DNA from 4 places in the Pseudomonas syringae genome. Region 2 is predicted to be linked to each of the others. Evidence: predicted binding sites of a transcription regulator. Region 2 holds the regulator's gene; each other region holds the start of a gene.
The links. The regulator FliA, encoded in region 2, starts transcription of late flagellar genes. The targets are predictions, from matches to a motif close to CTAAAGTTTNNNNNNNNNNNGCCGNTAA.
Positions count from the first base shown of each region.

Region 1: the regulator FliA is predicted to act here: its motif matches at 1,935-1,962, upstream of I9H07_RS03715 (methyl-accepting chemotaxis protein).
Region 3: the regulator FliA is predicted to act here: its motif matches at 3,655-3,682, upstream of I9H07_RS09755 (methyl-accepting chemotaxis protein).
Region 4: the regulator FliA is predicted to act here: its motif matches at 5,831-5,858, upstream of I9H07_RS09545 (methyl-accepting chemotaxis protein).

Region 1 covers NZ_CP066265.1:804,152-811,796, reverse strand. Annotated here, with positions in the region: gene I9H07_RS03725 (hypothetical protein) at 1-214, opposite strand, end outside; gene nhaA (Na+/H+ antiporter NhaA) at 307-1,485, opposite strand; gene I9H07_RS03715 (methyl-accepting chemotaxis protein) at 2,020-3,645, shown strand; gene I9H07_RS03710 (GAF domain-containing protein) at 3,873-4,373, shown strand; gene I9H07_RS03705 (GNAT family N-acetyltransferase) at 4,387-4,842, opposite strand; gene I9H07_RS03700 (hypothetical protein) at 4,901-5,215, shown strand; gene I9H07_RS03695 (hypothetical protein) at 5,242-5,400, opposite strand; gene I9H07_RS03690 (hypothetical protein) at 5,486-5,935, opposite strand; gene I9H07_RS03685 (hypothetical protein) at 5,896-6,405, opposite strand; partial or broken gene I9H07_RS03680 (DUF637 domain-containing protein) at 6,498-7,645, opposite strand, start outside.
Region 2 covers NZ_CP066265.1:1,682,809-1,690,453, reverse strand. Annotated here, with positions in the region: gene I9H07_RS07695 (protein-glutamate methylesterase/protein-glutamine glutaminase) at 1-150, opposite strand, end outside; gene I9H07_RS07690 (chemotaxis protein CheA) at 201-2,441, opposite strand; gene I9H07_RS07685 (protein phosphatase CheZ) at 2,475-3,260, opposite strand; gene I9H07_RS07680 (chemotaxis response regulator CheY) at 3,280-3,654, opposite strand; gene fliA (RNA polymerase sigma factor FliA) at 3,907-4,647, opposite strand; gene fleN (flagellar synthesis regulator FleN) at 4,644-5,477, opposite strand; gene flhF (flagellar biosynthesis protein FlhF) at 5,593-6,921, opposite strand; gene flhA (flagellar biosynthesis protein FlhA) at 6,933-7,645, opposite strand, start outside.
Region 3 covers NZ_CP066265.1:2,166,668-2,174,312, reverse strand. Annotated here, with positions in the region: gene I9H07_RS09775 (DNA topoisomerase III) at 1-362, shown strand, start outside; gene I9H07_RS09770 (RidA family protein) at 466-864, shown strand; gene I9H07_RS09765 (DUF6482 family protein) at 873-1,184, opposite strand; gene I9H07_RS09760 (PH domain-containing protein) at 1,393-1,764, shown strand; gene I9H07_RS09755 (methyl-accepting chemotaxis protein) at 1,818-3,614, opposite strand; gene I9H07_RS09750 (DNA/RNA non-specific endonuclease) at 3,916-4,860, shown strand; gene I9H07_RS09745 (DUF1206 domain-containing protein) at 4,917-5,750, opposite strand; gene I9H07_RS09740 (SMP-30/gluconolactonase/LRE family protein) at 5,858-6,949, opposite strand; gene I9H07_RS09735 (hypothetical protein) at 7,152-7,523, shown strand; gene I9H07_RS09730 (DUF1289 domain-containing protein) at 7,526-7,645, shown strand, end outside.
Region 4 covers NZ_CP066265.1:2,116,686-2,124,330, forward strand. Annotated here, with positions in the region: gene I9H07_RS09520 (SDR family oxidoreductase) at 1-239, shown strand, start outside; gene I9H07_RS09525 (3-keto-5-aminohexanoate cleavage protein) at 331-1,263, shown strand; gene I9H07_RS09530 (SMP-30/gluconolactonase/LRE family protein) at 1,311-2,189, shown strand; gene I9H07_RS09535 (MFS transporter) at 2,276-3,598, shown strand; gene I9H07_RS09540 (alpha-amylase) at 3,784-5,316, shown strand; gene I9H07_RS09545 (methyl-accepting chemotaxis protein) at 5,966-7,588, shown strand.

The sequences.
Region 1 (7,645 bases), 880 kb from region 2:
AAGCCATCCGAGCATCATTGTTGTTGGCGTTAGTGTAGTAGGTAGCAGCAGCCAGTACCAAAACGGCAACAGGAATGGCTAGCTTAGCGACCAAATCAATGCGATAGCCTTTGAATGCTAGAGAAGTTCTCTGTTCATCAAGATCCAGCTTTCTTCGTTCAAGCTGCAGTTTTTTCAGCTCAATATCGAGCTTTTTTTCATCCAGTGATACCACGAGACTCAAATCCCTTAACTTTTCGGCTGACCTTTCTACACTATACGACCCGAATTGAACAACTCCTCACTCTTAGTCTAGCGAAATCCAACTCACCCCTGCTTCCCAAACCTGCGCAACACCACAACCCCCAACGCAGCCGACAATACCGAGCCAATCAACACACCCACTTTGACCTCGTCCACCAGTTCAGGTGAGCCGGGGAAGGCCAGTGCGCCGATGAACAGGCTCATGGTGAAACCGATACCGCACAGCGCCGCAACACCGTAAAGCTGACCCCAGTTGCTGCCGTCGGGCAAGCGAGCCAGGCCGGCGCGGATGGCCAGTGCAGCCAGGGCGAAGATGCCAACCTGTTTGCCGATCAACAACCCCAAGGCGACGCCGAGCGGCACCGGGTCAACCAGCTTCTCTACGGTGATGCCTGACAGCGATACGCCAGCGTTGGCAAAGCCGAAGATCGGCACCACGGCGAAAGCGACCCACGGGTGCAGTTTCTCTTCCAGATGCAGCAGCGGTGAGCTGGCCTCTTCATCGGGTTTGCCGAGCGGGATGCACAGCGCCAGCGCAACGCCTGCAAGGGTGGCGTGAATGCCGGACTGGAGCATGAAGAACCACAGCAGTGCGCCGATGATCAGGTAGGGCAGCAGTTTTTTCACGCCCAGTCGATTCAGTGCAACCAGTACGGCAATGGTGGCAAACGCCGCCAGCAGCATGGGGATCGACAGATCGCTGGTGTAGAACAGCGCGATGATCAGCACCGCGCCGAGGTCATCAAGGATCGCCAGTGCCGACAGAAAGATCTTGAGGGACAGCGGCACGCGCTTGCCCAGCAAGGACAACACCCCCAGCGCGAAGGCGATGTCAGTCGCCGCCGGAATGGCCCAGCCGCCGATGGTGCCTGGCTGACCCCAGTTGAATGCCACATAGATAAGCGCCGGAACCACCATGCCGCCCAACGCGGCGAAACCCGGCAATGCTCGCTGACTCCAGGATGCAAGCTGGCCGGCCAGCATTTCACGCTTGATTTCCAGGCCGACCAGCATGAAGAAGATCGCCATCAGGCCATCGTTGATCCAGTGCGAAACCGACAGCCCCGCGACCACGGCATGCAACGCTGCAAAATAACCGTCCGCCAACGGCGAGTTGGCGACAATCAGGGCTGCCAGCGCAGCGGCCATCAGGATCAGGCCACCAGCGGATTCAGCAGCGAAAAACCGCGTGATGAACGCCAGCGCGTTGGGGGATTCAGTACGAGGGGTGGGTTTATGCATGAAGGCTCCACAGGGTACAAGCGCAAAAAAGGCGCAACCTTACCACTCGCGAAGCCCGTCAAAGCCCAGGTAAACCTGCAGATACAAATTAACGCCCGTGCCCGTCATCGCTTGAAGAATCAGCGCCCCTGCCGGTCGATAGAGAAGCCCTACCCGCCTCATTTCTTGACGGTTTCTTAAAGCGTGCACTGTTGATCACCGGGCTGTGTGGCGAACTTTCAGAACAATGTGGTCAAGACCGACAGGCCGCCAACCAGTGAACGTGTATAGAAACAGCGTAGTAGATAAACAAACCCCAGTCATCAGAACCGAATTAGTGAAATTAGAGTTAATACTTAAGTTCAGGGGCGCAATCATTTACACCCTCAACGATCAACACGCTTATTTAACGTCAACTCAGCACATCCAGTGACGTGACACAGGCATGAAATAACTTTCATGCCTTTTAATTAAAGCTCTCCCGTCTTCGGCAGAAAACCCGTTACTGGAAAGGGCTTTTCACCCATCCGCCTGTTTTTGCCGCTGGAGGCAGATATGAACCTCAGATCGTTGAATATCTCGCGCAGAGCATCCCTGTGCTTTGGCATCATCACCCTGATTTTAATAGGCCTGGGCGGGTTTTCGTATGTTCAGATCGGTCACCTGCGCGGGGCAGAGCAGAACATAGAGGAGAACTCGCTGCCGAGCATTCAGGTCGTCGACGATATTCAGATCGCCCTGCTCCATGCCCGGCTGGAAAGCATCCGCATGCTGGCCAGTACTGACCCGACCGTGCGAAGCACCGCGGCGAGCAACGCTCTGGAGGCCATCAATACCCTGCAATCGCGCAGTGAATTCTACCGGCAGCATCTGATTTCCGGCGAGCAGGACCGAATCCAGTTCGAGGCAGCCCATAACAAGATGGACAATTACGTAGCGGGCGTTAAGCAAATAGTGACCACCGACGCTACGGATCACGAAAAAGCCCTGTCTTTCGCCAACAACGAGCAAGTCCAGCGAGCCAATGCCTATCAGTCCGACCTCAGCACTCTGCGTGGGCAGAACGCGAAAGAGGCCGAACGCTCAGGCAGTGACGCCACAGCGGTTTATGACCACAGCGTCAATGTACTGCTGATCGTGGTAATTATTGCCTCGATATTGACGGTATTCCTTGCGATTGCACTGACCCGCAGTATTGTCGATCCGATCAGCGCGTCCCTGAAACTCGCAGAAGACATTGCTGCAGGCGATCTGACCCGACAACTGGAAGTCACCGGCAATGACGAGGCGTCGCGCCTGATGAACTCGCTGAACATGATGTCGAACAATCTGCGCGACACCATTCAGCAAATCTCCGGTGCGTCGGCTCAACTGAGCACCGCCGCCGTCGAAATGACCTCGATCACCGAAAGTGCCGACCGCACCCTGCAGCAACAGAACAGCGAAATCGAACAGGCCGCAACTGCCGTAAACGAAATGAGTGCTGCCGTAGAAGAGGTCGCTCGTAATGCTACGTCCACCTCCGAAGCGGCTCAGCAGTCCAGCGTCTCTGCCGACCTGGGCAACCAGCGCGTTTCGGAAACCCTGACTGCTATGCAGAACCTGACCGGACTGGTCGAAGGTTCATCCGCACAGGTCACCGCCCTCGCCGGTCAGGCACAGGACATTAGCAAGGTGCTGGGCGTGATTCGCGGGATTGCAGAGCAGACCAACCTGCTGGCACTCAACGCCGCCATCGAAGCCGCTCGCGCAGGTGAGCAGGGTCGCGGGTTTGCGGTGGTGGCTGATGAAGTTCGGGCGCTGGCACATCGCACCCAGACATCTACCCAAGAAGTCGAACAGATGATCTCGGCGATTCAGGCGGGCTCGTCCGCCACCGTTGAATCAATGCAGAAGAGCACTCTGGAAGTTCATAACACTCGTAAAACGGCAGAGGGCGCTGGGCAATCGCTGCGCCAGATCACCGATTCGGTGCTGGAGATCAACAACCGCAACCTGCAAATCGCCGCCGCCTCCGAACAACAGGCGCATGTGGCGCGGGATGTGGACAGAAGCCTGATCAGCATCCGTAATCTTGCGGTACAAAGCAGCGAGGGCACCCGTCAGACGCTGGAGGCCAGTAACGAGCTTTCGGAGCTGGCGGTAAATCTGAACGATTTGGTATTACGATTCAAGACTTGATCATTTGGCACGGCAGTATGGCAGCAGGCAAGCTGAAAAGTGCAGTCTTGTCTGCATGACCGTTCGCGCAATTTTCTAAAAGTTGATACTAAATAGTTTCGGGTAACCACCAAGATAGTTATGTAAGCCTCGATCAGATATGGCACGATCACCTTCTGCACAAGACCGGCACCGCCAGGCGTACTGCCAAGGCTGCATGAGTGCTTTTATGACCAGGGTGATACATTTTGAACAGCAACCTGACTTCAGCAGAGCTGGCAGTCATCAGTGAAATCGAGGCCACTTCCAGCCTCCTGCGGCTGGTTACCCGGCTGACGGGGTTGAGATTTGCGGCGATTGCGAAAGTGACCGATAGCAGCTGGACCGCCTGCGCCGTCTACGACGAAATCAATTTCGGACTGGAAGCGGGTCACGAGCTCAAGCTTGAAACCACGCTGTGCAATGAACTGCGCCAGCACAGGCAGCCCATTGTCATCAACGAGCTGGCTACCGATGCGGTTTATGCAGAACACCCCGTTCCGAAACTCTACGGCTTCCAGAGCTATTTCTCGCTACCGATCGTTTTTCCTAACGGTGATTTCTTCGGCACGCTGTGCGGCCTGGACACCCTGCCGGCGCAACTCGACGATCACGACACGCTCGACACCCTGAAAGTCTTCTGCACATTGATCGCCAGCACGCTGTATGCGCACTACCAGCTGCAGGAAATTCAAGAGGTCACCGCCTGACACGCGGTAAACTTCAGACGCTTAACTTCCGCTCCATGATCAAGGTGCGCTCCTCGCCATCCTGCTGCTCGCGCACGACTTCAAAGCCGAGTGCGACGTAGAACCCCTGTGCAGTCAACGACGATGGCACCACCAGAGACACCACGCCATTCTCACGGGCAACCCGCTCGACCTCTGTCATCAATAGCCGCCCTACTCCCTGCCGGTGCCATTCGGGATCAACAAACACCGAACGCACAGCCCGCCCGTCGAGGCTGGCGGTTCCGATGACAGTGTCTTCCGCCACGGCGACAAACACTCGGCGCCGCAACATCAATGCTGCTAACGCTTCTGGGGTGAAGCTCTGCTCAACGCGCTCGATAACGCTGGCGGGGTAATCAATGGCATTGCTGGTGCGCAGCGTGGTCAGGATCAGACGACTGATGGCGGGTGTGTCTGATGGGATGGCCGGGCGGATGTGGAGGGTCATTTTTTGTGGTGTTTGGGTTGTGTAGGAGGAGTGGGATTATGCGTGGAAGGAAGAGGATATGCGACGTTTGGCAGGAATGGGACTGACTGGTGGGTGTGACGTTTTTGAAGGTGCGTCCTGCTGTGATGTTCAGGTCGTTGCCGGGCTTGGGCTGGCTGGCAAGGAAGTTGACGTCGTGCGCAGCGTCGATGCTTACGTTGCCACCGGCAACGACCGTGGACGCAAGGTTTTTGACGTCGGTGGTCATGGTCGATTTACTACCGCCGGTGATGATCTGGTAGTCCTTGCTGCTGTCGGTTTTGGCCAGCAGGTTGATGTCGTTGCCGACCTAAAAACGGGTCAGCGTAAACTAGAAAACAACCTTACGGATTAAAAAATTCTATTTTTTAAAGAGCGACCTTAAACGCGTTGCACTGTCAGACGACCATTTTGGGCTTCACTGTTGGTCGCTTTTGCAATATCAGCTTTTATACACCCTAAGAAATCGACCATTGCTAGTGAACCAAGCTCTACGAGTTCTTCAATAAAATCTTCCAAGGCGCCTATTTTTTGTAACACGAGCAAATTCCATCAAAACCCCCACCCCCTCAATTCCAACGCACACCAACACAACAAGAGCCTCCTCTCGGATCTAGATAAAAAGTTACAACCCCCAAAAAAAATCATAAGAAATCATATTCTCATTTTCTTTATCAGGCCTACCTAGCAAGCCTCTAAGTATTTGGTCATGCAACTCCCTAAGGGCAGTGAGATCGGAACTCACGGAACTTACAACTGTAAATCTAAAGCCAATCAGCCCATCACGATAGAAATCAAACTGCATATTTGCTCTTTGTCCAAAGACAATGTGTGGGCCGCTTACGCAAGATGACCAATCTCCATTAATACTTATTTCAACATGAACTCCCAATCCTTTTTCAAGCTCAAGCTTGGTAACAGTCCTATCTAGAACTGTTGTTTTATTCCAAAAAACACCAGCTTTAGGCGTTGTACTTGCAACATTACTACCCGCCGTCGTGCCCGTACCAGCAGAGCCTGGCCCTTTTGCACCACCTAAGCAATGTAATAAGCAATCGCCTGCCCATTCGGCCAATCACCTTTCCAGCCACATGGCCAACCACCGCTCTGATAGATCATAAAAACATTCTCGAAAAAATTATTATTCCTCCCTAAAACCGCTCGACTATATAAACATCCTTTTAAGTCAGACACGATGTCATCTAACAACTCTTTATGCTGCTGATCGAGTTGAATTCGAACCTCTCGATCCAGCTCATCCAAGATACCTGAAAGTTTACTATCCACCTCCGAGTACTTGCTCCCGTCATTGTAAACAATACTCCAAATTTCACTCATTTTTTCTGAGCGCAAATCTGCCCAAGTAAACTCTTCTTCACCATAAACCTTATCCCAGGCATACTTCTTCGCCGCGTTAAGATCATTAATAACTGCGCCACCTGAAGAAGCCCGGCCGGATATCTTCAAGAGGCTACCGCTCTTCACAAACCCTAGAACTTCAGCTACTAGGTCTGTATTCTCACCAATTTCTATTTTTTTATCCATTTCAACCACACTTCTGTTTTAGCACCATCAATATTTCTTACAGGCATGCCGGATTTAGTTACATCTCTCAGCTTGACCTGCAAGTCGTAAACCTGCTTTTGTAATTGATCAATTGGTAAACTCCCATCCATACTATTCAAACTCTGCCTTACAGCTTCAGTGTAATTCGGATGACTGCCAGTATGCCTAGGCATACTGCTAACCAGTCCTTCTGGCTTTGCGTTGCTGGCGGGCAGGAATATTCCATTCGAAGCATCATCTAAATCTATACCAACCTTTTCCAATATAGGATGACGCTTTAATTCGGAGGGGATTAGATGCTGAGCTTGATAGCCAGACCATGAATCAGAGCGGCTTCGACCCATATCTTCATTTAAATTCTTCCCGAGCTTAGACGAACTACCACCAGTAACTTGGCCTGGTGTGCCAGAGAGTATTCGTTCACTGCTTTGAACAGCTTTCGTCTCAACCGTCCCAGCACCTTTTGGACCACTCGCCTTCTCGGCGCTTGAAAGCGTAGCTAGAACGCCGCCGTCCTTGGGAACTAAACCAGTAGGCCCATCGAAATACACCTTACCATCTGCACCCAACACTTCAAAGTTGCCCGTACGGGTGTTGATAATGCGGCGACCTCCCTCAGGCAGCCCGGCATCATAGACAACAAGATCGGCACCTGCCGCTCCATCTAAGCGATACCACTCGGGGAGTCGAGAATCGCTGACAATACTTCCTTTTGCACCTACAAGATCGTAATCTCCGGGAACCGGAATCGGCTTGATAGGCGGCGTATCAAAAAGCTCTTCGGTAGACTTTCCTGCAAAGCCGAATTCGTCTCCCCCCTTGGCAACCGTTCCCCACTTAGCCAGCGAAACAACCCGCTCTACCGGTACCAGGTTCAGCCCAAACTCCACATTGCCCTGATTGCGGATCGCAGCAGCCGCTTCGTTGTTGCCCTGCATCTGGTAAGCAGTTGCCAGCCCTTCCTTGCTCTGGCTTGACTCAAGGCTGTTCCATGCGGAGGCGAGAGGGTTTTTGGTCAGTGACATCACGCCATTGGCCAGTTGCTCACTGCTCTGCACCGGGCTGCTCAGCAGCGACCAGGCAGAACTCACCGTATTGGAAATGGCTGCCTTGGCGCCCTGCCATGTACCGGAGAGCCCGCCGCTGACCGTGTTACCGAGGTCGTAGGAAACAGCGATGTTTCTGTCGTAGAAGCGGGCATAGTCGTACGTCAGGTCAC
Region 2 (7,645 bases):
GTCAGGCTTGAGCGCCAGCGCCTGCTCAATTGCTTCCTTGCCATTGGTAGCGGTGCCGACAACAACAATGTTGGGGTCCGAAGAAAGAATTTCCGTGACACGGCGGCGGAAGAAACCGGAATCATCCACCACCAGGACCTTGACTGCCATAAACACTCCAATAGGCGTTGCAGGCAGCCAGGCCGCCCGCAACACCGGGTTCAGATACGCCGTGCGGCGTAACGCTTGAGCATGCTGGGTACATCGAGAATCAGCGCAATGCGACCGTCACCGGTAATGGTGGCGCCCGACATGCCCGGCGTACCCTGCAACATCTTGCCCAGCGGTTTGATGACCACTTCTTCCTGACCGACCAGTTGATCGACGACGAAGCCGATGCGCTGGGTGCCAACCGTGAGAATCACGACGTGCCCTTCACGCTGCTCTTCATGAGCGGCCGAACTGACCAGCCAGCGCTTGAGGTAGAACAGCGGCAGAGCCTTGTCCCGTACGATCACCACTTCCTGACCATCGACGACGTTGGTGGTCGACAGGTTCAGGTGGAAGATTTCGTTGACGTTGACCAGCGGGAACGCAAACGCCTGGTTGCCCAGCATCACCATCAGGGTCGGCATGATCGCCAGGGTCAGCGGGACCTTGATGACAATTTTCGAGCCCTGGCCCTTGGTCGAGTAGATGTTGATCGAACCGTTGAGCTGGGAAATCTTGGTTTTCACCACGTCCATGCCCACACCACGACCCGACACATCGGAAATCTCGGTCTTGGTCGAGAAACCCGGCGCGAAGATCAGGTTGTAGCAGTCGGTGTCGCTCAAGCGATCGGCTGCGTCCTTGTCCATCACGCCACGCTTGACCGCAATGGAGCGCAATACGTTAGGGTCCATGCCCTTGCCGTCATCGGAAATCGACAGCAGGATATGGTCGCCTTCCTGTTCGGCCGAGAGAATCACGCGGCCACCGCGGGACTTGCCCGTGGCTTCGCGCTCTTCCGGCGTTTCGATACCGTGATCGACCGCGTTGCGCACCAAGTGGACCAGCGGGTCGGCAAGCGCCTCTACGAGGTTCTTGTCGAGGTCGGTTTCTTCGCCGACCAGTTCCAGGTTGATCTCTTTCTTGAGCTGGCGAGCCAGGTCGCGAACCAGACGCGGGAAGCGGCCGAATACTTTCTTGATCGGCTGCATGCGGGTCTTCATCACCGCAGTCTGCAGATCTGCCGTCACCACATCCAGGTTGGAAACCGCCTTGGACATGGCTTCGTCGGCGCTGTTGAGGCCCAGACGAACCAGACGGTTACGCACCAGTACCAGTTCGCCCACCATGTTCATGATTTCGTCCAGGCGGGCGGTATCAACGCGAACAGTGGTTTCAGCTTCGGTCGCGACCGGCTTCTCGCTCGGAGGCGCCGCAGCGCGCGCCGGGGCCGGAGCTGGAGCCGCTTTGGCCGGCTCGGCCTTCGCCGCAGGTGCAGGTGCCGGAGCTGCCGCAGGCGCAGGCGCCTTGGCAACCACCGCCTGAGGTTCGAACTTGCCCTTGCCATGCAACTCGTCGAGCAGGCTTTCAAATTCGTGATCGGTAATTTCATCCGACGCAGCGGCTTTCGAGGCCGCAGGAGCCTTGGCAACCGCAGCCACCGGGGCAGCGGCAACCGTAGTGGCTACTGCGGCGTCGAACGAACCCTTGCCATGCAACTGATCGAGCAGCGCCTCGAATTCGTCGTCAGTGATTTCATCACCGGCAGATGCAACCTTGTTGCTCTGCGCAGCAGGTGCCGGGGCGGCGACAACATCGGCTGCAAACTTGCCCTTGCCATGCAACTGATCGAGCAGGGATTCAAATTCCTGATCGGTGATCTCGTCGCCGGACGCTGCACTGGCAGCCGGTGCTGGCGCAGCCGCCGGAGCGGCCGATACCGGATTGCTGCCATGCAGCGAATCCAGCAGTTGTTCGAATTCATCATCAGTGATTTCATCACCGCCTGCGGCCTGCGCTGCCGCCGGGGCAGGAGCCTCGGCAACGGGCTCAGGTTCCGCAGCTACCACCGCATCAGCGGACTGCGGCTCGGCCAGACGCGCCAGCGCTGCCAGCAATTCCGGTGTGGCGGGCGTGACATCAGTCCGTTCACGTACTTGACCAAACATGCTGTTGACGGCGTCCAGAGCTTCCAGGACCACATCCATCAGTTCGGAATCAACGCGTCGTTCGCCCTTGCGCAGGATGTCGAACACGTTTTCGGCGATATGGCAGCACTCCACCAGCTCATGGAGCTGGAGGAAGCCGGCGCCCCCTTTTACAGTGTGAAAACCGCGAAAAATTGCATTGAGCAGATCAGCATCATCCGGTCGGCTTTCCAGCTCGACCAATTGCTCTGACAACTGCTCCAGAATTTCGCCGGCCTCTACCAGAAAATCCTGAAGGATTTCTTCATCGGCGCCGAAGCTCATGGGGTGCTCCCTAAAATTAACCGTCAACAGATCTTAGAAGCCGAGGCTCGATAGCAGATCGTCTACATCATCCTGTCCGGATACGACGTCTTCACGTTTATCGGCATGAATCTGCGGACCTTCACCCTTGGCGAGATGTTTTTTAGGATCTTTTTCAGCAAGGATGGATTCTTCGTCATGTTCGATGCCTGCGAAGCGATCGACATGGCTGGCCATGAGCACCAGTTTGAGCAAATTGCCTTCTACTTCAGTGACCAGTTGCGTGACACGCTTGATGACCTGACCGGTGAGGTCCTGGTAATCCTGGGCAAGCAGAATGTCGTTGAGGTGTGCGGAGACCTCATGGGTTTCCTTCTCGGTACGCGTCAGAAAACCATCGACCCGCTTGGCGAGTTCGCGAAATTCTTCGGCACCGATTTCGCGGCGCATGAAACGCCCCCAGTCTTCGCTCAACGCCTTGGCGTCGGTACTCAGACCGTTCATGAGCGGCGTGCTTTCCTCGACCAGATCCATTGTGCGGTTGGCCGCATTCTCGGTCAGCCGGACGACGTACGACAGACGCTCGGTGGCATCAGTGATCTGCGACACCTCCTCGGCCTGAGGCATATGCGGATCGATCTGGAAGTTGACGATTGCACTGTGCAGCTCGCGCGTCAGCTTGCCCACTTCCTGATAAAGGCCGCGGTCACGTGTCTGGTTGAGCTCATGGATCAGCTGCACAGCCTCGCCGAAACGACCTTTTTCAAGGCTGGTGACAAGTTCTTGCGCGTGTCTTTTTAAGGTCGACTCAAAGTCGGCCATCGAATCAGTGTTATCCATAGCGCCCTCACGGCATGCATCAGCTATTGACGCGGTCAAAGATCTTTTCGATCTTCTCTTTCAGCGCTTGAGCCGTGAATGGCTTGACTACATAACCGTTCACCCCTGCCTGCGCAGCTTCGATGATCTGCTCACGCTTGGCCTCGGCAGTGACCATCAGCACCGGAAGATTCTTCAGGCGCTCATCCGCACGAACCTGACGCAACAGGTCGATGCCGGACATGCCAGGCATGTTCCAGTCCGTCACCAGAAAGTCAAAGGCACCGCTCTGCAGCATCGGCAATGCGGTCAGACCATCATCGGCTTCCGACGTGTTGGTAAACCCCAGATCACGCAACAGGTTCTTGATGATCCGCCGCATCGTTGAGAAGTCATCAACGATGAGGATTTTCATGTTCTTGTCCAATTCGACCTCCAAGCAGTCTTTAACGCGTTCAGCACCTGAACACGCTGTTCAATCAATACTGGCACAGCACACTCCCAGCTATACGAAACGAAGACGGGCTTGGCACAACGACAGTCAAGACTGCGACTAAAGCCCATCGAGACGCTGCCCGACAGGCCCCTGCCTCGTCTATCCTGTTACCACGTAACGCTTTGCACAGCCGGCATGCAGACAACGCGCGACAAACGTCGCGCCCTGCCGTCAACGCGCTCGCCACTCCCCCAAACGCCCTCGCAAACGAGCTGCGCACTGGCTGTGTAACTGACTGACTCGCGATTCGCTGACCCCTAGAACCTCTCCGATTTCCTTCAGGTTCAGCTCTTCGTCATAGTACAGCGCCAACACCAGACGCTCACGCTCCGGCAAATTGGCAATTGCATCGGCCAACGCGGCCTGGAAGCGCTCGTCTTCCAGATCGCGCGACGGCTCGAGCGAACCGCTCGCGCCGTCCTCGTGCAGCCCTTCATGATCGCCGTCCTGTAACAGGTCGTCGAAACTGAAGAGGCGGCTGCCCAAGGTATCATTCAAAATCCCGTAATAATCATCAAGACTCAACTGGAGTTCGGCCGCAACCTCGTGATCTTTAGCGTCACGTCCGGTTTTAGCTTCAATTGCGCGAATTGCGTCACTGACCATGCGGGTATTGCGGTGTACCGAGCGAGGCGCCCAGTCACCCTTGCGCACTTCGTCGAGCATGGCTCCACGGATGCGAATACCGGCATAGGTTTCGAAACTCGCACCCTTGGTGGAATCGTATTTGGTGGAGACTTCAAGCAGACCGATCATGCCGGCCTGAATCAGATCCTCGACCTGCACACTGGCCGGCAAACGCGCCAGCAAATGGTAGGCAATACGCTTGACCAGCGGTGCATACCGCTCGATCAGCTCATATTGTGAGTTACGAGAAGTCTTGCTGTACATCTGATAGCCGCTCGCAGTCATTGCACAGGCCCCGCGCTGGTCTGGTGGACGAGTCTCTCGACGAAGAACTCGAGATGACCCCGCGGGTTGGCTGGCAACGGCCAGGTATCAACCTTCTGAGCAATGGCCTTGAACGCCAGTGCACATTTGGAACGCGGGAATGCTTCGTAGACGGCACGCTGTTTCTGCACGGCCTTGCGCACGCATTCGTCGTACGGCACGGCGCCCACATACTGCAGGGCAACATCAAGAAAACGGTCTGTTACTTTGGTCAGTTTGGCGAACAGGTTGCGCCCTTCCTGCGGGCTCTGGGCCATGTTGGCCAGTACCCGGAAGCGGTTCATGCCGTAGTCGCGATTGAGCAGCTTGATCAGGGCGTAGGCATCGGTGATCGACGTGGGCTCGTCGCATACCACCAACAGTACTTCCTGAGCAGCGCGCACGAAGCTCACCACTGATTCACCGATACCGGCAGCCGTGTCGATCACCAGCACATCAAGATTGTCGCCAATCTCGCTGAACGCCTGGATCAAGCCGGCATGCTGGGCGGGAGACAGATGCACCATGCTCTGCGTGCCGGAAGCAGCAGGCACGATACGAACGCCACCCGGCCCCTGCAACAGAACGTCGCGCAACTCGCAGCGACCCTCGATCACATCGGCGAGCGTCCGTTTGGGTGTCAGCCCAAGCAGAACGTCGACATTGGCCAGGCCAAGATCGGCATCCAGCAGCATGACGCGCCGGCCAAGCTCGGCGAGGGCCAGCGAGAGGTTCACTGACACGTTAGTCTTACCGACGCCACCTTTGCCGCCGGTCACCGCGATCACCTGTACGGGATGCATGCTGCCCATGTTATTTCTTTACCTTGACTTGCGTAGACCGAAACCACACCGAGAACCGCACATTCACAAATGAACAATGCCTGGCAGACCGTTGATGCAGGGACATTCCAAAAATATCCATCACTTAACCCACTCTCTTGCCAGGGGTGTGATAGAGGTCAGCAAACATATCAGCCATCGCTTCCTCGCTCGGCTCATCCTGCATCTGCACGCTCACGGCACGACTGACCAACTGGTGACGCCGTGGAATGTGCAGATCATCAGGAATACGTGGGCCGTCCGTGAGGTAGGCCACTGGTAATTCGTGACTGATCGCCAGGCTCAGGACTTCGCCGAGGCTGGCTGTTTCATCGAGCTTGGTCAGAATGCATCCCGCCAGGCCACAACGTTTGTAACTGTGATAAGCCGCCGTCAGCACCTGCTTCTGGCTGGTCGTTGCCAGCACCAGATAGTTACGCGACTTGATGCCACGGCCTGCCAGACTTTCCAGCTGCATGCGCAGCGCCGGATCGCTGGCTTGCAGCCCGGCGGTGTCAATCAGCACTACACGTTTGCGCAACAGTGGCTCCAGTGCCTGAACCAGGGACTGACCGGGATCGACATGGGTGACCGGCACGTTGAGGATGCGGCCCAGTGTCTTGAGCTGCTCCTGAGCGCCGATACGGAAACTGTCCATGCTGACCAGCGCAATGTTCTGCGGGCCGTACTTCAAGACATAACGTGCCGCGAGCTTGGCCAGTGTGGTGGTCTTGCCCATGCCGGCAGGGCCGACCATGGCAATCACGCCACCCTCTTCCAGCGGCTCGACCTCAGGGACGGCAATCATGCGTGCCAGGTGGGCCAGCAACATGCGCCAGGCCTGACGGGGCTCATCGATGTCCGGAATCATCGACAGCAGATCGCGCGACAGCGGGCCGGACAGACCGACGCGTTGCAGGCGGCGCCACAGGTTGGCCTGCTGCGGGCGGCTGCCCTGCAACTGATTCCAGGCCAGGGAGCCGAGCTGGACTTCCAGCAGCTCACGCAGACCATTCAATTCGGAACGCATCGAGTCGAAAGCGCGCTGGCCGGCGGCAGGCTCTGCAGCAGGGGCAGGCGCATAGGCAAACGGGCGTGGCGGCTCTTCGAGTGTCGGTTCGATGTGCGTGTCGACAGCGCTGCCGGTTTTACCGGAAAACAGCTGAAGGTTGACCGACGTGTCACTGTCACTGCGATTGTTCAATTCAGCCTGAGCGGAGACGATGCGCGACTGAGTCTTGCGCAGCTCGTCTTCCAGCTCCATGTTCGGCACGCGCGGGGCCAGGGCAGACAGCTTGTAATCCAGAGCAGCAGTCAGCTCTACGCCACCGGCTATGCGCCGGTTACCGATGATGGCAGCTTCAGCGCCCAGCTCATCACGAACCAGCTTCATGGCTTGACGCATATCGGCGGCGAAAAATCGCTTAACTTGCATGACTCACTACCTCAGCCGTTCGGCCCGACAGTCGCTACGATGGTTACTTGCTTGTTGTCCGGTATTTCCTGATACGCCAGAACATGCATGTTCGGTACAGCCAAACGTCCAAATCGTGACAGCATCGCCCGGACAGGACCTGCTACCAGAAGAATCACCGGCAACCCTTGCATCTCTTGACGCTGGGCGGCTTCGATCAACGAACGCTGGAGCTTTTCAGCCATGCTTGGCTCAAGCAGAACGCCTTCTTCCTGACCCTGACCGGCCTTCTGTAGACTATTGAGCAATATCTGTTCCAACCTTGGCTCCAGAGTGATAACAGGCAGCTCCGGCTCAACGCCTACAATGCTTTGGACGATTGCGCGACTCAGACCGACGCGCACGGCCGCGACCAAAGCGGCGGTATCTTGACTCTTTCCAGCGTTGTTAGCGATGGACTCTGCGATGCTGCGGATGTCACGCACCGGCACGTGTTCGGCCAGCAGCGCTTGCAGCACATTGAGCAGCGACGACAGCGACAGCACACCCGGAACCAGCTCTTCAGCGAGCTTGGGCGAGCTTTTGGCCAGCAATTGCATCAGTTGCTGGACTTCTTCATGGCCGATCAGCTCGTGGGAGTGCTTGTACAGAATCTGGTTGAGGTGCGTCGCTACCACGGTGCTGGCGTCCACCACCGTGTACCCGAGTGACTGTGCCTGGCTGCGCTGGCTGATTTCGATCCAGA
Region 3 (7,645 bases), 480 kb from region 2:
CCAAACAAGGCAAGGCGTTGTGCGCCACACCGGCAGCCTTCAGCCTGATCGACGCGGTTCCTCGCGCCATCGCCGACCCAGGCACCACTGCAATCTGGGAACAGGCGCTGGACATGGTGCAGAGCGGCGAGATGAGTCTCGAAGAGTTTGTCGCCAAACAGGCGGCGTGGATGAGCAAACAGGTGAGTCGCTGCGTCGGCATGCGCATGACCATCAGCGGCCCGGCCAGCCCGGCAGGCGTTGCGCCGCCGTGGAAGAAAAAACGCAAGACTGCAAAGCGCAGTGTTGCGGCAACTGCTGCGCCAGCAGGCGGTGCCGTGAAGAAACCGCGTCGCACTGCCAAACCGGCCGCAAAGGGCTGAGCCGCAGCAATGCCTGACGCGCAGAGCCAACACAGCAATTGCACTGTGCAGATGTTACTCACTTAGACGTTACAGACTCAGACGTTTCAAACAGGTGCTACACATGTCAGATCGCGAAATCATCGTCCCTTCCACCATGCAGTCGATCATGGACCGCGCAGGCTATGCGCCTGCTGTCAGAGTGGGAAACACGCTCTACTGCGCCGGGCAGGTGGGGCGCACCCGGGAGATGGAGATCATCCTCAACCCGGAGGCGCAGTTCATCGCCTGCTGGGAGAATCTGCGCACCGTACTGGCCGAAGGCGGCTGCACGTTCGACGACATTGTCGACATGACCACCTATCACGTCGCCATGAGCGAGCACATGCCGGTATTTCGCGAGGTGAAGAACCGCATTTTTCCACGCGGGCAATGCGCCTGGACGTGCATAGGCGTAGCCGAACTGGCACACCCCGGCCTGTTGCTGGAGATCAAGTGCATCGCGGTCAGACGCAGCGTCTGACCCCGCGATCACAGGCTGGAGCGCAACGGAATCTCGTGGCGGGAGGACTCGGGTTGAACACTGTCGAGCCCCACCATCTCATCGTGGGCAACGGCCTGGGCCATGAACAGCTTCACATCCGGCACCGAAGAAAGCACCTTACGGGCTTCGTCCAGCGAGGCGACGTGCAGGGTTTTGCCGGTCGAGTCCTGGACAGGTACAGACTTGCCATCCACCAGTGCGTGGAGCACGTAGGATCCGCCTTCCATGGAGATCAGGTCGAGTTCCTGAACCTTTTTATCCTTCACATGCTTTGTCAGGTCTTGAATGTTCAAAGTCACACCTCCGTGGGCGTTCTGGAAATCAGCGCCTTGTAGAAATTGAGCCTGTGCCCGCGCGAACGTTCAGTTGTTTCAAGTGCGTCCGGCACAATCCTCCTGTGTGACTGCAGCATAAAGCGCCGCAACCGATGCTATTCTGCACCGCCACCGGGCGCAGGGCATGCGCCTTTTACGCGCCTTGTCCACATGAACATTCAAGGATAGACAGATGATTGATTTCAATAACAAGGGCTTCTTCAAACTCAAGCAGAATGACGAGTATGCAGAGCGGGTCAAGGATCTGTTACTGGATAACGAAGAAGTTATTGATGCCTACAAGTCCATGCGCGATGGCGTAGTGTTCACAACCAAACGCATTATTTCGGTCAATGTTCAGGGCCTGACCGGCAGCAAGAAAGACTTCACTTCCCTGCCGTACAAAAACATCGTGGCATGGTCGGTTGAAACGTCAGGCACCTTCGACCTGGACTCTGAACTGGAAATCTACTTCTCGGCCATCGGCAAGGTGAAATTCGAATTCACCGGCAAGACGTCGGTCGTGCAGATATCCAGATATATCTCTCAGCACTTGTTGGGCTAACAGCAACGCCAGCCTGCGCAAGATGCGCAGGCCTGTCTGCCCCGAACACTGCGTCACTTGCCCAACAACAGAGCCGCATCGAAGCCCATCCGCAAATTGCCCCAGTGGCGCCCCTCGAAAAAGAACGGCACATCGATTTCGGTCATGATCTCGCCGGTATCACGCAAGTAAGTCTGCAACAGGAAGCGCTGTTTGTTACCCGCTGCACGCAAGCCGATCGGGTCGGCGAACATGCGTTTGTTACGACACACCGGCAGGTCGATTTCGCGATTGCCGGTCGGTTTTTGCGACACCCAACTGTTGTTGACCGGGCAATAACCTTTGCTGTCTACGATGAACGTGACTTTCCCGCCTCGCGTGCCTTTGGTCAGCTTGTCGCATTCCTCCTGACAGACTTGCGCGAAACGCTCGGTGTAACCGGTGGTGTATTGCTTGGGGTCGGTACCCGGAATCAGCTTGTAGCTTTGATCAAACAGGTTGACGCCCTGTTTGTGCAACTCGGCCAGGCGCACTTGCAGAATGTCACGGCACTGGCTGGCACGGGTGATCGCTGCGTCCAGTTCGCCATGGCCCAGCACGAACCGGCCGAGTAGCGCCTGCACCTGTTCAGCCACACCAGACAGATCACGGGTCGCCGTCGCCGAATGTTGCATGCGCTGGTCAATGGCCTGGCTGTCGGAATAGATCCGCGTCACCCGCTCGTTGATGCCAGTATTGGTGGAGGCGAACTGCTGGATGTGCTCAGCGATATCGGCCAGTTTGTCATTGGTGGACTCGAAGTCGCCGATCATGCTTTCGAAATGACCTGAGGCGCGCTCCACCACCATCTGGGTTTCCCGGGCGCTGTGGCTGATCTGAATGGTCTGTTGGTGCGTGGAACTGACTTCCTCCAGCATCGCGTCGATGTTGCGGGAGATGTCTTCAGTCGCCCGGCTCACATTTTGCGCCAGGGTACGCACCTCGTCGGCCACCACGGCAAAGCCACGACCGCTCTCCCCGGCCCGTGCAGCTTCAATCGCCGCATTGAGAGCAAGCAAATTGGTTTGGGCAGAAATCTGCTGGATCAGCCCGACGATGGATTTGATGCTCGATGAACGCTGATTCAGCCCCGAGACCAGCGTACCGAACTCGTTGAGACTGCTGGATATCTGGCTGATGTTGCCGGTCACTTCCAGCAGTTCGGCGTATGAATCACGGGCCATGCTCAGGTTCTGCGCGGTGGTGCTGGAAATGCCCTGAGTCTGCTGCGAAACATCCTCGATGCTGCCCACCGCCATGTTGCTCTGATCCATGACTTCACGGGCAAAGCGCGCCTGATCGGTAGCGCTGTCACTGGAATCACTGATGTTTTTCAGCGAGCGTGCCGACTCGACCGCGATCTGCACCGTCAGCCCCTGAATGCTGCTGATAACCTCTCGCTGTTTGGCCAGAAAGCGGTTGCAGGTACTGGCCAGCACGCGAATTTCATCATGGGTGAGCAGTGGCAAGTCCTTTGACAGATCGCCCTCGCCGCTGGCGACCTCTTCCAGTGCACGGGTCATGGACAGGACCGGGCGCACGATCAGGTGGCGAAAATACCAGATCATGAAGCTGACCATCACCAGCGTGAAGAGCGTGCTCAGCAGAATGGCGTTACTCAGCGCATCAAGCTGGCCCTGTATCTGGCCCAGTGCGGCAGCGTCCATTTGCGTGCCACGCAATTGCAGCATGATGTCGGAGCGAATGCTCAAGGCCACCCCGTACAGCAGCGCGCTGACCAGGACGAGCAGAAAAAGACTTGATAGCTTCTTGGTCAGTGTGTCGAAAAACTGCCTTTCAACTGACTCATACAAAGCCTTTAACGTCTGCATTCTGCTGCTCCTGGGGTGCAAGGTGATTCACATGCGATGGTTAACGCCCGTCGACGCCAAAGCTTTAACGCATGAATTGCCATGCGCAGGCCTGAAACTACAGCCACACAGCTCAAGGCGCCTGATGCGCCTGATGCGCCTGATGCGCCGCAGAGTACTGCAGACCCGGGCTATTTGATATTAAAGACGAAAACGATCAACCGATTGCGAAAGCTGTCCGGCCACCCTCGCCTGACGTGAGCCGGTAACGCGACTATGGTGAACTGTTACACCTTTCGTGCCTAACGCAGGAGCAAGTACCGTGCCTGACAAGAAGTTAACCACCGACCTCGCTTACCGTCCCCGTCTTGCCGACCTCAAACCCCTGACGTCCAGCTCCGCATTGCTCGAGCCACAGGCGCTTGCCGCACCTCGCACTACACCGGCAAGTGACTTGAAGAAGCGCAAGGGGTATGCCGACGACTTCCTTGGCGACTTCATCGTGCCCTGGCCTTCTACAGATGAGGAACTGGCACCTGATGTCTATCCACTGGAAAACACCGGCAATCGCCTCGATTACACGCACTTTTCCATCACCATGTCGCGCAGCCGGCGTTTGGCGCTTTATGTCGGCGTCAATATCGATGGCGCCAGCAGCGTAGAGGTCAAACGCAGCAAGGACGCCTGGTCATTTGACGGCCGCTTGCCCGCCGAAGCGCAGATCGGCGAAAACGTGTACGCCGACAATTTGCTGGATCGCGGTCATCTGGTCAGGCGTCAAGACCCCAATTGGGGCAAGGAAGCCGAAGTGGCCAACGGTGACACGTTCCATTTCACCAACTGCTCGCCGCAGATGGGCGCGTTCAATCAGAAGACCTGGCTGGAGCTTGAGGACTACATCCTCGATAACACACGACGCTGGAAATCCCGGGTAACCGTGTTCACCGGGCCGGTGCTGCGTGACGACGATCGCAGTTACCGCAATATCAGAATTCCGTCAGCGTTCTGGAAGGTGGTGGCATTTCTCGGCGACGATGGCAAGCCCTCGGCCAGCGCCTACATGATCGATCAGACCACTGAACTGGGTAAGCTGGACATCATGTTCGGCCCGCTCAGAACCTGGCAACGCAGCGTCGCGCAGATCGAACAACTCACCGGCATTCGTTTTGGCGATCTGTCCGCTTACGACGGTTTCTCCAACGAAGAGCGCCTGACCGGCACCCGCATCGAAGCGCAGATCCGTGGGCCGCAGGATATTCGGGTGTGACGTACTTGAGGGCTGCACGACCATAGCGTCACGCAGCCCTCTGTTTTTGCAGACGATCAGCGAAAGTGGCGGGTGACCGCGTCCGGCGCATTCGGTACATCCATATTGATCTTGCGCCACGCAGCCTGGGCAAAGCTGTACACCGAAAACGCAATCAGCCCCAGCGCCACGATCAGCAACACCAGCCCACCGGCAGGCAGTTCCTGCAAGCCATTGAGCGCGTCTTTCATGCCTGGCGGGTGCATGGCCTGATAGCTGGAGCCACTGACAGCCAGCAACACGGCAATTTCAATGAACGCTACGCCACGAGCTATCAGGCCGAAGCGCGAGACCGGGCGAACGTACTTCATGACGTCTTCGTCAGCCTCGAAATACTTCTCGAAAGAGGCCTTGTAGCCCTTGATGATATGCACGATGCCCAACCCCAGTGGCACCAGCGCAACCACATAAACCAGCAGGTTGGAGTGATCCCACGACAAAATCGAAGCCAGCAGGTCCTTGGTCTGGCTGCCGCCCGAGCCACCCGAGCTTTTCAGCCCGCTCACCAGTAGGCCAAGCGCGAACAACGCCAGCGCCCCGTAGGTGAAACCGCCCACCAGCAGCCCGCCCCGAATCACCAGCCCCTTGAATTCGCGGCCATGGTGGTCGACATCGCGCGTGGCTTGCAGCACTCGCCAGGCCGCGAAGGCCAGAAGACCGACCACCACCAACCCGACCAGCACGTTGCCGAACGGCTGACTCAACAACGCCTCCAGACTGCTGTGGCTGTCAGTCGGTTGCGACGAGCCCTGAGCTGCCAGAACAGCAAACAGGCCGATAATCAGATAAACCACACCACGGGCGGCATAACCGCCTCGTGCAAGTAAAACAAGGCCGCGTTGCGCCGACATAAATAACTATCCCTGAGAGTAATTACAGGAACAGACCCGGCATGTTCTCAGGGGTTCGACTCAATTGACGGCGCGCACACTGCACGCCGCCGTCTGACGCTGATCGATCAGGCGAATGTGGCTCCGCGAGCATTTACAAACACCGAATAAAGCGAATGGCTGCTGGCCATAAAGAGCCGATTGCCCTCGCGCCCGCCGAAGCAGACATTGGCGCAGCGCTCCGGCAAGCTGATATGGCCGATGGCTTTACCTTGCGGATTGAACACCCGCACCCCGTCAAGCTTCTCCATATCAGCCCTGGGATCACCGTTACCACCCCATCCACACCACAAATTGCCGCTCTCGTCGCACTTGATGCCGTCAATGGCCGCGTACTCCAGGCCTTCAATGTGCTTGCGCCGAGCGCCAAGCGTGCCATCGTCATTAACCGCTATCGCCCAGATGAGTCCATTGGGTTTTGCACGACCTTCGACCACATACAAGGTTTTCTCGTCCGGCGAAAAGCACAGCCCGTTGGGGCCTGCCAGATCGTCGATCACCCGGCTGACTGTGCCGTTCGCAGGGTCGATGCGATAGACCCCGAACGGCTGCTCCTGCCTGACCTTGCGACCTTCGTAGTCGCTGTTGGCCTGAAAGGTCGGATCGGTGAACCAGATCGAGCCGTCACGTTTACAGGCGATATCATTGGGAGAGTTGAAAGGCTTGCCGTCAAAGCTGTCGGCCAGCACGGTGATGCGCCCGTTGTACTCGGTACGCGTTACACGTCGCCCCTCGTTGGTGGTGCTCGAACCTTCACAGACCAGCAAGCGGCCCTGACGGTCGCGGCACATGCCGTTGGAAAAATTCGAATGCTCGCGGTACACAGACAGCTCACCCGTCACCTCATCCCAGCGCATGATGCGGTTATTGGCGATGTCGCTGACCAGCAGATAGCGACCGTCGCCAATCCATACCGGCCCCTCGGCCCAGCGCATGCCGCTGGCCAGCTTCTCGACGCTGGCGTTGAAAATGCGTATGTCCATGAAGCTGTCATCCAGAGCGCTGACCAGCGGATCGGGATAGCGCTGGGTCAGCGGCTGGGCAAAGGACAAGCGCGGCAGCGAGCCAATGGCGGCCACGGTTGCCGAAACAGCCAGTGACTTTTTCAGAAAGCCCCGACGGTTTTGGTCGGTGACGGTATTTGAGGGGGTGAAATCCATAATGCATCTTCCTTGTTTTTTATAGTGGACCGAGCGTTGTTGCTGGACGGGGTGGTCTGCGCCCTGTCCAGATGTTGAGACCGCACCCACGGCAGATGAGTGCGACGGGCACACAAGAATGATTGAATGGTTTTGGTCTTGGGGGCTGATCCGGTAATCAGGTATCGTGCGCAGCCGAACCTTCTATGCACCCAGGTCTACGATGCCCTCAAGCAAACGTGAACAGGCCCGTACCGAGCGCCTTTTGGTCACTGCGCTGACACAAGCCTGCGAGACAGCCAAGTCTGAACTGCCCGGTTTTTGCTGGCTGACTCACGAGGTCGATTACGCAGCCTTCCCGGCCAGCCTGCAGGTGGTCTGGGTTTTCGATACGCTGGCAGACAAGCATGCCGCGCTGGAACGCGAGCTGGATGAGCGGATGATCGAGTTGACCGCTGAAGCGTTCGCAGAGGCGCAGGTGAAGGTGCCGAACGTCTCGGCGCATGTGCAGGTCGATTGTGAAGAGCAATGCCACATCGAGAACGGCGGTGACTGGCAGCAACGCATCAGGCGCAAATACACCAGGCGGGGTTGAAGATGGCCAAGGATATCGAAAACCCGTGCATTTCCGTGTGCCAGCTCAGTGGCGACCTATGCGTCAGTTGCGGGCGCACCAAGGATGACATTCGCAAATGGAAGCGCATGAAACGCCCGGAG
Region 4 (7,645 bases), 430 kb from region 2:
ATGCCTTGCTGCCCGGTATCGTCGAAGGCCCGCGCATGGACGGGGTGATTCGTGCCCGTGCTGAACAGATGAATGTGCCCGAAGCCGAGATGCGTGAGGAGTACCTGAAAAAGATTTCGCTCAAGCGCATGGTCACTGCCGAGGACGTTGCCGCGATGGCGCTCTTTCTATGCTCGCCCGCTGCACGCAATGTCACGGGACAGGCTATCAGCGTGGATGGCAACGTCGAGTACCTCTGAGTACTTCGGCCCGATAGCACCCATGACCGGACAACGTCCGCGTCATGTTCCACATCAGACTTCTCGCCAAGAACAAGAACGGAGAATGCTCATGCCCAGAAAACATCCGATCATCATCACCTGCGCCGTCACGGGTGCTATTCATACGCCCTCGATGTCGCCTCATTTGCCGGTCACACCGCAGGAAATTGCCGATGCCGCCATCGGTGCCGCCGAAGCCGGTGCCTCGATTGTGCACCTGCATGCCCGCGATCCACGTGACGGACGGCCCAGTCAGGACGTTGATCTGTTTCGACAGTTTCTGCCGCAGATCAAGGCCAGGAGCGACGTGGTGATCAATATCACCACGGGCGGCGCGCCGACCATGGGCGTGGAAGAGCGCCTGCAACCGGTGGCGCAACTCAAGCCGGAACTCGCGTCGTTGAACATGGGCTCAATGAACTTCGGGCTGTACGAAATGCTTGATCGTTATACCGAATTCAAGCACGACTGGGAGAGGCCCTATCTGGCCGAGAGCGACGACCGGATTTTCCGCAACACCTTCCGCGACATCGCGCACATTCTCAATACCTGTGCCGAGAACCGCACGCGCTTTGAAATTGAATGCTACGACATCGGTCATCTGTACACCGCAGCGCACTTCCTGCAGCGCGGGTTGCTCAAGGCGCCGATTTTCATCCAGTCGGTATTCGGTTTGCGCGGCGGTATCGGCGGGCACCCTGAAGACCTGGCACACATGCGCCGTACGGCTGACCGTCTGTTTGGCGATGCCTATCAGTGGTCGATCCTGGGTGCCGGTCGTAATCAGATTCCGCTGGGCACCATGGGCCTGTCGATGGGCAGTCATGTGCGGGTCGGCCTTGAGGATTCGCTGTGGGACGGACCGGGCAAGCTGGCGGCGTCCAATGCCGATCAGGTCAAGCGTATTCGCACTGTGATCGAAGCTTTGGGCGGGCGCGTGGCAACGCCGGACGAAGCGCGTGAAATGCTCGACCTGAAGGGCCAGGACAAGGTCGATTTCTAGTCACCGTACAACGTGTCATCTCAATAACAACAAGACAGAGGTGAAAAATGCGTATCGAAATCGTTGTCGACGTGAAGACCACGCTGGGCGAAGGTCCGGTCTGGGATGTCGAGCAACAGCGCCTGTACTGGATCGACAGTTTCGACGGCCGTGTCCTGCGTTGCACGGAAGACGGGCGCGAATTGCGCGCCTGGGATGTCGGCCAGAAAATCGGCTCCATGGCCTTGCGCAAGCACGGCGATGCGGCGCTTGTGGCGTTGCAGACCGGTATCTACAACCTTGACCTGCCGAGCGGCGATCTCGAGCTGATCGTCGACCCTGAACCCGGTTTGCCGAACAATCGCCTCAATGACGGCAAGGTCGATCGGCAGGGCCGGTTCATCGTGGGTTCGATGGACACTCAGGAAGATCAGGCCAGCGCAAAGTTATATCGCCTTGACCCGGACCTGAGCCTGCACACCCTGGATGAAGGCATCATCGTGTCCAACGGCCCCTGCTGGAGCCCGGGTGGTGAAACCTTCTATTTCGCCGACACCTGGTCCGGGGAGATCTGGACCTATGACTACGACAACGCCAGCGGCGCAGTCGCCAACAGACGCACTTTTGCCAGCGTCGACACCTCCGCCGGCGGCGCGGCAGATGGCTGCACCGTGGATGCCGAGGGCTGTCTGTGGCAAGCGCTGGTCTATGCCGGAAAACTGGTGCGCTACACCCCGGACGGGCAGGTGGATCGCATCATCGACATGCCGGTGAAGAAGGTGACCAGCCTGACCTTCGGCGGGCCGAACCTGGACACACTGTTTGTCACCTCCATGGCCAGGCCGCCGTTGCCGCGCTTTCCGGAAGATGGCCAGCAGCGTGGTGCTCTGTTCGCCATCACCGGGCTGGGCGTGAAAGGCATCGCCGAGCGGCGCTTCGCCAGTTAACCCGTCAACAGCAGGCTGAACCTGAACGTTAAGGACGACCGGACTCTTTCTTGCCAGGGCGTGTGCAACACGCCTGGAGATTTCCCATGCCAAATAACAAGAATGCATCGTTGGGCAAGATTCATCGTTTCTCGTGGGTGTCGTTGTTGGTCTGCTGGATGATCTGGATTCTGAATGCCTATGATCGCGAGATCGTCTTGCGCCTGGGCCCGACGATTTCCAAGCATTTCGAATTGTCTGCGGACCAGTGGGGGACGGTGGCGACGGTCGTCATGCTGGCGCTGGCCGTTCTCGATATTCCCGGCTCTGTCTGGAGCGATCGCTATGGCGGTGGCTGGAAGCGGGCGCGCTTTCAGGTGCCGTTGGTGCTGGGTTACACCGCGCTGTCGTTTCTGTCGGGCTTCAAGGCATTGAGTGGCAGCCTGGCCAGTTTCATCGCCTTGCGCGTCGGGGTGAATCTGGGCGCTGGCTGGGGCGAACCGGTCGGGGTCAGCAACACCGCCGAATGGTGGCCTGTAGAGCGTCGCGGTTTTGCCCTGGGCGCACACCACACCGGCTACCCGATCGGCGCGATGCTCAGCGGCATTGTCGCCAGCTTCGTGATCAGCACCTACGGTGAAGAAAACTGGCGTTATGTGTTCTTCTTCGCCTTCGTGGTGGCGCTGCCGCTGATGATCTTCTGGGCGCGCTATTCGACGGCCGAGCGCATCACCAAGCTGTACGTGGACATCGCCGCCAAAGGCATGACCCCGCCAGACAGCACGCCCTCGACCAACGTCAAAGGCCAGGTCTGGAAGACGGTGAAGGCAACACTACGCAACCGCAATATCGCGCTGACTGCGGGCAACACGATGCTCACGCAAGTGGTGTACATGGGCGTCAACATCGTCCTGCCTGCTTACCTGTACAACATCCTCAACCTGTCGCTGGCCGAATCTGCAGGCATGAGCGTGGTGTTCACGCTGACCGGCATTTTGGGGCAACTGATCTGGCCTTCGCTGTCGGACATCATCGGCCGGCGCATCACATTGATCATCTGCGGCATATGGATGGCGGTCAGTGTCGGGGCTTTTTACTTCGCCAACACCATCCTGATCGTCATCGCCGTGCAGTTGCTGTTCGGTCTGGTCGCCAATGCCGTCTGGCCCATCTACTACGCGGTCGCGTCCGACTCTGCACAGCCCTCTGCGACGTCTACAGCCAATGGCATCATCACCACGGCGATGTTCATCGGCGGCGGCATTGCCCCGGTATTGATGGGCACCCTGATTTCCATGGGCGGCGGGTGGACCAGCCTCAGTGGCTACACCGTGTGCTTTTTTGTGATGGCGGGGTGTGCGCTGGGCGGGGCGTTTCTGCAGCTGTTTTCCCACCGTCCCGCAGTATTGGCGGTGCAGGGGAGCGTGTGATGCCGGCATTCTGTAATGTGCCCAAGGGCATAATTGTCGCTTTACCACGCAGGATTTTATGCTGTGCCTTGAAGGTAATAGCTTCCTGCAAGCCATTACCCGTGTTTAGAATGCTTAGAGCATTGCCACACTAATGAATGATGTTAGACACAGAAAGCCCACACCCTAAACAGCAAGGATACCTCATGGACTCGAACAATCTTCTACACGGATTTTTTATCGCTGGCACGGTGACCGGCTTGAGCATGCTTGCTTCACTCAGTCATGCCGATACGGCTTTTAATCCGGCGACTACTTCTGTTCAGATGTTTCACTGGCACTGGAATGATTTGGCTAAAGAATGTTCAAGCGCAATAGGGCCCATAGGTTACGGGGCGGTACAAATATCTCCGCCTCAGGCGTCCAAGGTGGCGGGGCACTGGTGGGATATTTACCAGCCGGTGAACTTTAGTTCATTAGACAGCCGCATGGGTACAGAGTCAGAGTTAAAGAACATGATCAGCGCCTGTCACGCTGCCAAGGTCAGGGTCTATGCAGATATCGTGGTGAACCAGGTAGCAGGGGATTCGAGTGCAACCTTTAAAAGTACCGATGGTTCTGAATGGGATTCCCGGTCATTGGCCTACCCGCAGTTTAGCCAGAATGACTTCCACAGCCTGTGTTATATAGAGCCCGCTGATTATCAGAATAATGCAGCAAAGGTAAGAGACTGCAGGCTCAACAACCTTCCCGACTTGAATCAGTCCAGCAGCTATGTACAGGGCGTGGCGGCGAACTACATGAAGAAGTTACTGTCGCTCGGGGTCGACGGGTTCCGACTGGATGCAGCGAAACATCAAAACTCCGACGACATAAACAAGATTCTGGCAGCAGTGAAAACAGCCTATCCGCTGACGATTTCCGGAGAAAAAATCTGGGTCACGCAGGAAATAATTCCCGATGGCAGCTCCAGTCGCTCGGATTACTACAAGAACGGGACGGTGAATGAGTTCAATTACACCACGGCCCTTCTTAAAGCCTTTCGGCAAAAAGACGGATTTAACCTGGCATCCATTCCAGCGATGATCGGAATATTCGGAAACTGGGGCGGGTCTTTTCGCTTGATGCCGCCAGAGAGATCTACGGTGTTCGTTAATAATTGGGACACAGAGCGAAATTCTGAAACATCCTTGAATGCCAGTAATCAGGCGTATAACGACAGGTACAATTCCAGACGCTATGACCTCGCTAACGTGTTCATGTTGGCGTTGCCCTATGGTGAGGCTCAGGTTCATTCGGGATTCAATTTCAGTGATCCTGAAGCGGATGCCCCTTCAGCAAGCCCATTAGACGCAAGCGGCAATCCCGATAACCGCTCAGGGTGGGACTTTATACACCGAGCGAATGCAATTGCGAGCATGGTAAGGTTTCGCAGTGCCACTGACGGGCAGGACGTCAATAACTGGGTTACGGGTTCAGGCAATCAGATTGCGTTCAGCAGAGGTGATGCCGGGTTCGTCGCCCTGAATAACAGTGCCTCTGCATGGCTAAGGACGTTTAATACAGGGCTTCCAGAAGGTATTTATTGCGATGTCATAACAAAAACATTCTCCACCCCCAACGAAATGTGCACGAATAAAGTTGCTGTTGACGGGAAGGGGAATGCAAGCCTGACGGTGCCGGGTGACAGTGGAAGCGTTGTGCCGGCAATTGCTATTTATTCAGGGTCTAAACTATAGCGAGATCAGGATAAGCGTCACAGGCGACGCTTATTCTGCTACCCGACTGCGCCTCCCTTACATCCACGACTACTCAGTAAAAACGTATCGCCTCGCCCCTGAGTGGGTCGTGGCGTAAGGCATGCCCGTCGCGCAGTTATCACTCTGGGGCGAGCGAGCTCCTCCAAAAAGGCCCCGGCCAATGGGGGGCTCGCACAGCGCCTCTTCCATCGCCGGTCGTTCATCGAAACCGCTTCTGCAGCACATGGATGCGCAGCATGGTTTCCAACGGTCATGGCACACGTCTGCCGCCGGCTACCAGTGAAAGGCTTTAATTGCGCCATTCCGGGTGTCGCAAACGGAATATGCCCTGAATAAGCTAGACAATAAATTGACGTATAGGCCTGTCAAATTATTGGGCTTTTATGTTTTCCAGCCTTTGAAATGCCGAGTGTAATAAAATATTTTTGTTTAATTTTATCAATGGCTTAGCCTTGATTAGAGCTTTTATTCAGTGCCGGGAAAAATGGGATCCCTAAAGTTATCGAGCAGGCGGGCGACATGAGTGGTATCTCAATGACATCATTCATTTGAAGTGGTTCAAAGCATTTCTGCGAGTGATAGCGCCCATCATGCAAGCCACGGAACGGCTATGTTCAGGATCGACATCATGTTCAGCAAACTCAGCATCTCGCAAAAGCTCTATTTCAGCTTTGTCGCGATTGTCATACTTATCGCCGTACTGGTAGCGAGTGCCTACCGAGGCTTTGAGCAGGTCGAAGAAGCTACCAACAGCAACGTTCACACTTATCAAGTGCTGAGTGATGCGCAGTTGGCGCTTGAGCAACTGATCAATATCGAGACGGGTATGCGGGGGTTTGTCATTGCCTCGAAAGATGCGTTTCTTGAGCCGCTGGTAGCGGGTCAGAAGCGGTTTACCGAAGAACTTGATTCGCTCAGGCGCCTGACGGCGGACAATGCCGAACAACAACGTCGCCTGGCCGCGCTGGGGGAGACCCAGAAGCGATGGATTGATGAAGACATCAACCCGATTATCGCCCTGCGTCGTGATTTGACTGCGCGCAACATGCCGGATGACGAATTGGACGCGCGTATCACATCGGGTGCCGACAAGGCCAAGATGGACAGCATGCGCGCCATTCTGAGTGAAATCAGCGCTACCGAGAACAAGCTGCTGGTGATAAGAAACAAGAACATGGTAGACGCCAAGCATCTGGCTATCATGATCCTGATCTGTGGCGGCCTGGCGGCTGCTGTTCTTTCGGCGATCCTGGCCACGGTACTGGGGCGCAGCACCACGGCACGCTTGCAAGTGGCGATCGATGCAGCAACGGCCATCGCCAATGGCAAGCTGGACACCGTAATCGACACCAGCAGCCATGACGAACTGCCGAAAGCGTTCGACCGCATGCAGAATCGCTTGCGCGAAATGATTCAACAGATCAGTCAGGCCGCCAACCAACTGGTACTCGCCGTACAACAGATTTCCGGTGCATCCGAGCAGCTTTCCGGGGCCATTCAGGAGCAATCTACCGCTGCTTCGGCGATGGCGGCGACTATCGAGGAACTGACGGTCAGCATTCACCACGTTTCTGAAAACGCTGACGAGGCCCACCAGATTGCCAGCCGGTCGGGTGATCAGTCCAAGGAAGGTGCTCTGGTTATCGAAAACACCTTGTCCAGCATGAACGGCATCGCCAAGACTGTGCAGCATTCGTCTGCGCAGGTTGCTGACCTGGGCCAGCACTCGGAACACATCTCGTCGATTATCAGCGTGATTCAGGGTATCGCCGACCAGACCAACCTGTTGGCGCTCAACGCGGCCATCGAAGCGGCACGTGCCGGTGAACAAGGGCGCGGTTTTGCGGTGGTGGCCGACGAGGTGCGTCTGCTGGCGCAGAACACCGGCAAGTCGACCAAAGAGATCGCCGGCATGATCGAGAAAATCCAGGCCGGTGTGCGTGAGACGGTCGACAGCATGCGCAGCGGTGTTCTGGAAGTGAACAACGGTGTGGAAATGGCCAGCACTGCCGGCAGTGCGATCATCGAAATCCGTGACAGCTCGAACAAGGTGCTCCAGGTGGTCGATCAGATCTCCTTTGCACTGCGCGAACAAACTGCCGCCAGTCAGGATGTTGCGCGCAACGTCGAGCGGTCTGCGCAAATGGCAGAGCAGAACAACATGTCGGTTCAGGAATTGCTCAAGACCAGCGGCGGGTTGAAAGCGCTGGCGACCAGTCTGCAGCAGGAAGTGAGCAAGTTTCAGATCTGAGACTGTTCAGAAGGCGGACCTGTGAAAGGGTCCGCTGCATCAAAGACGCCCGGATCA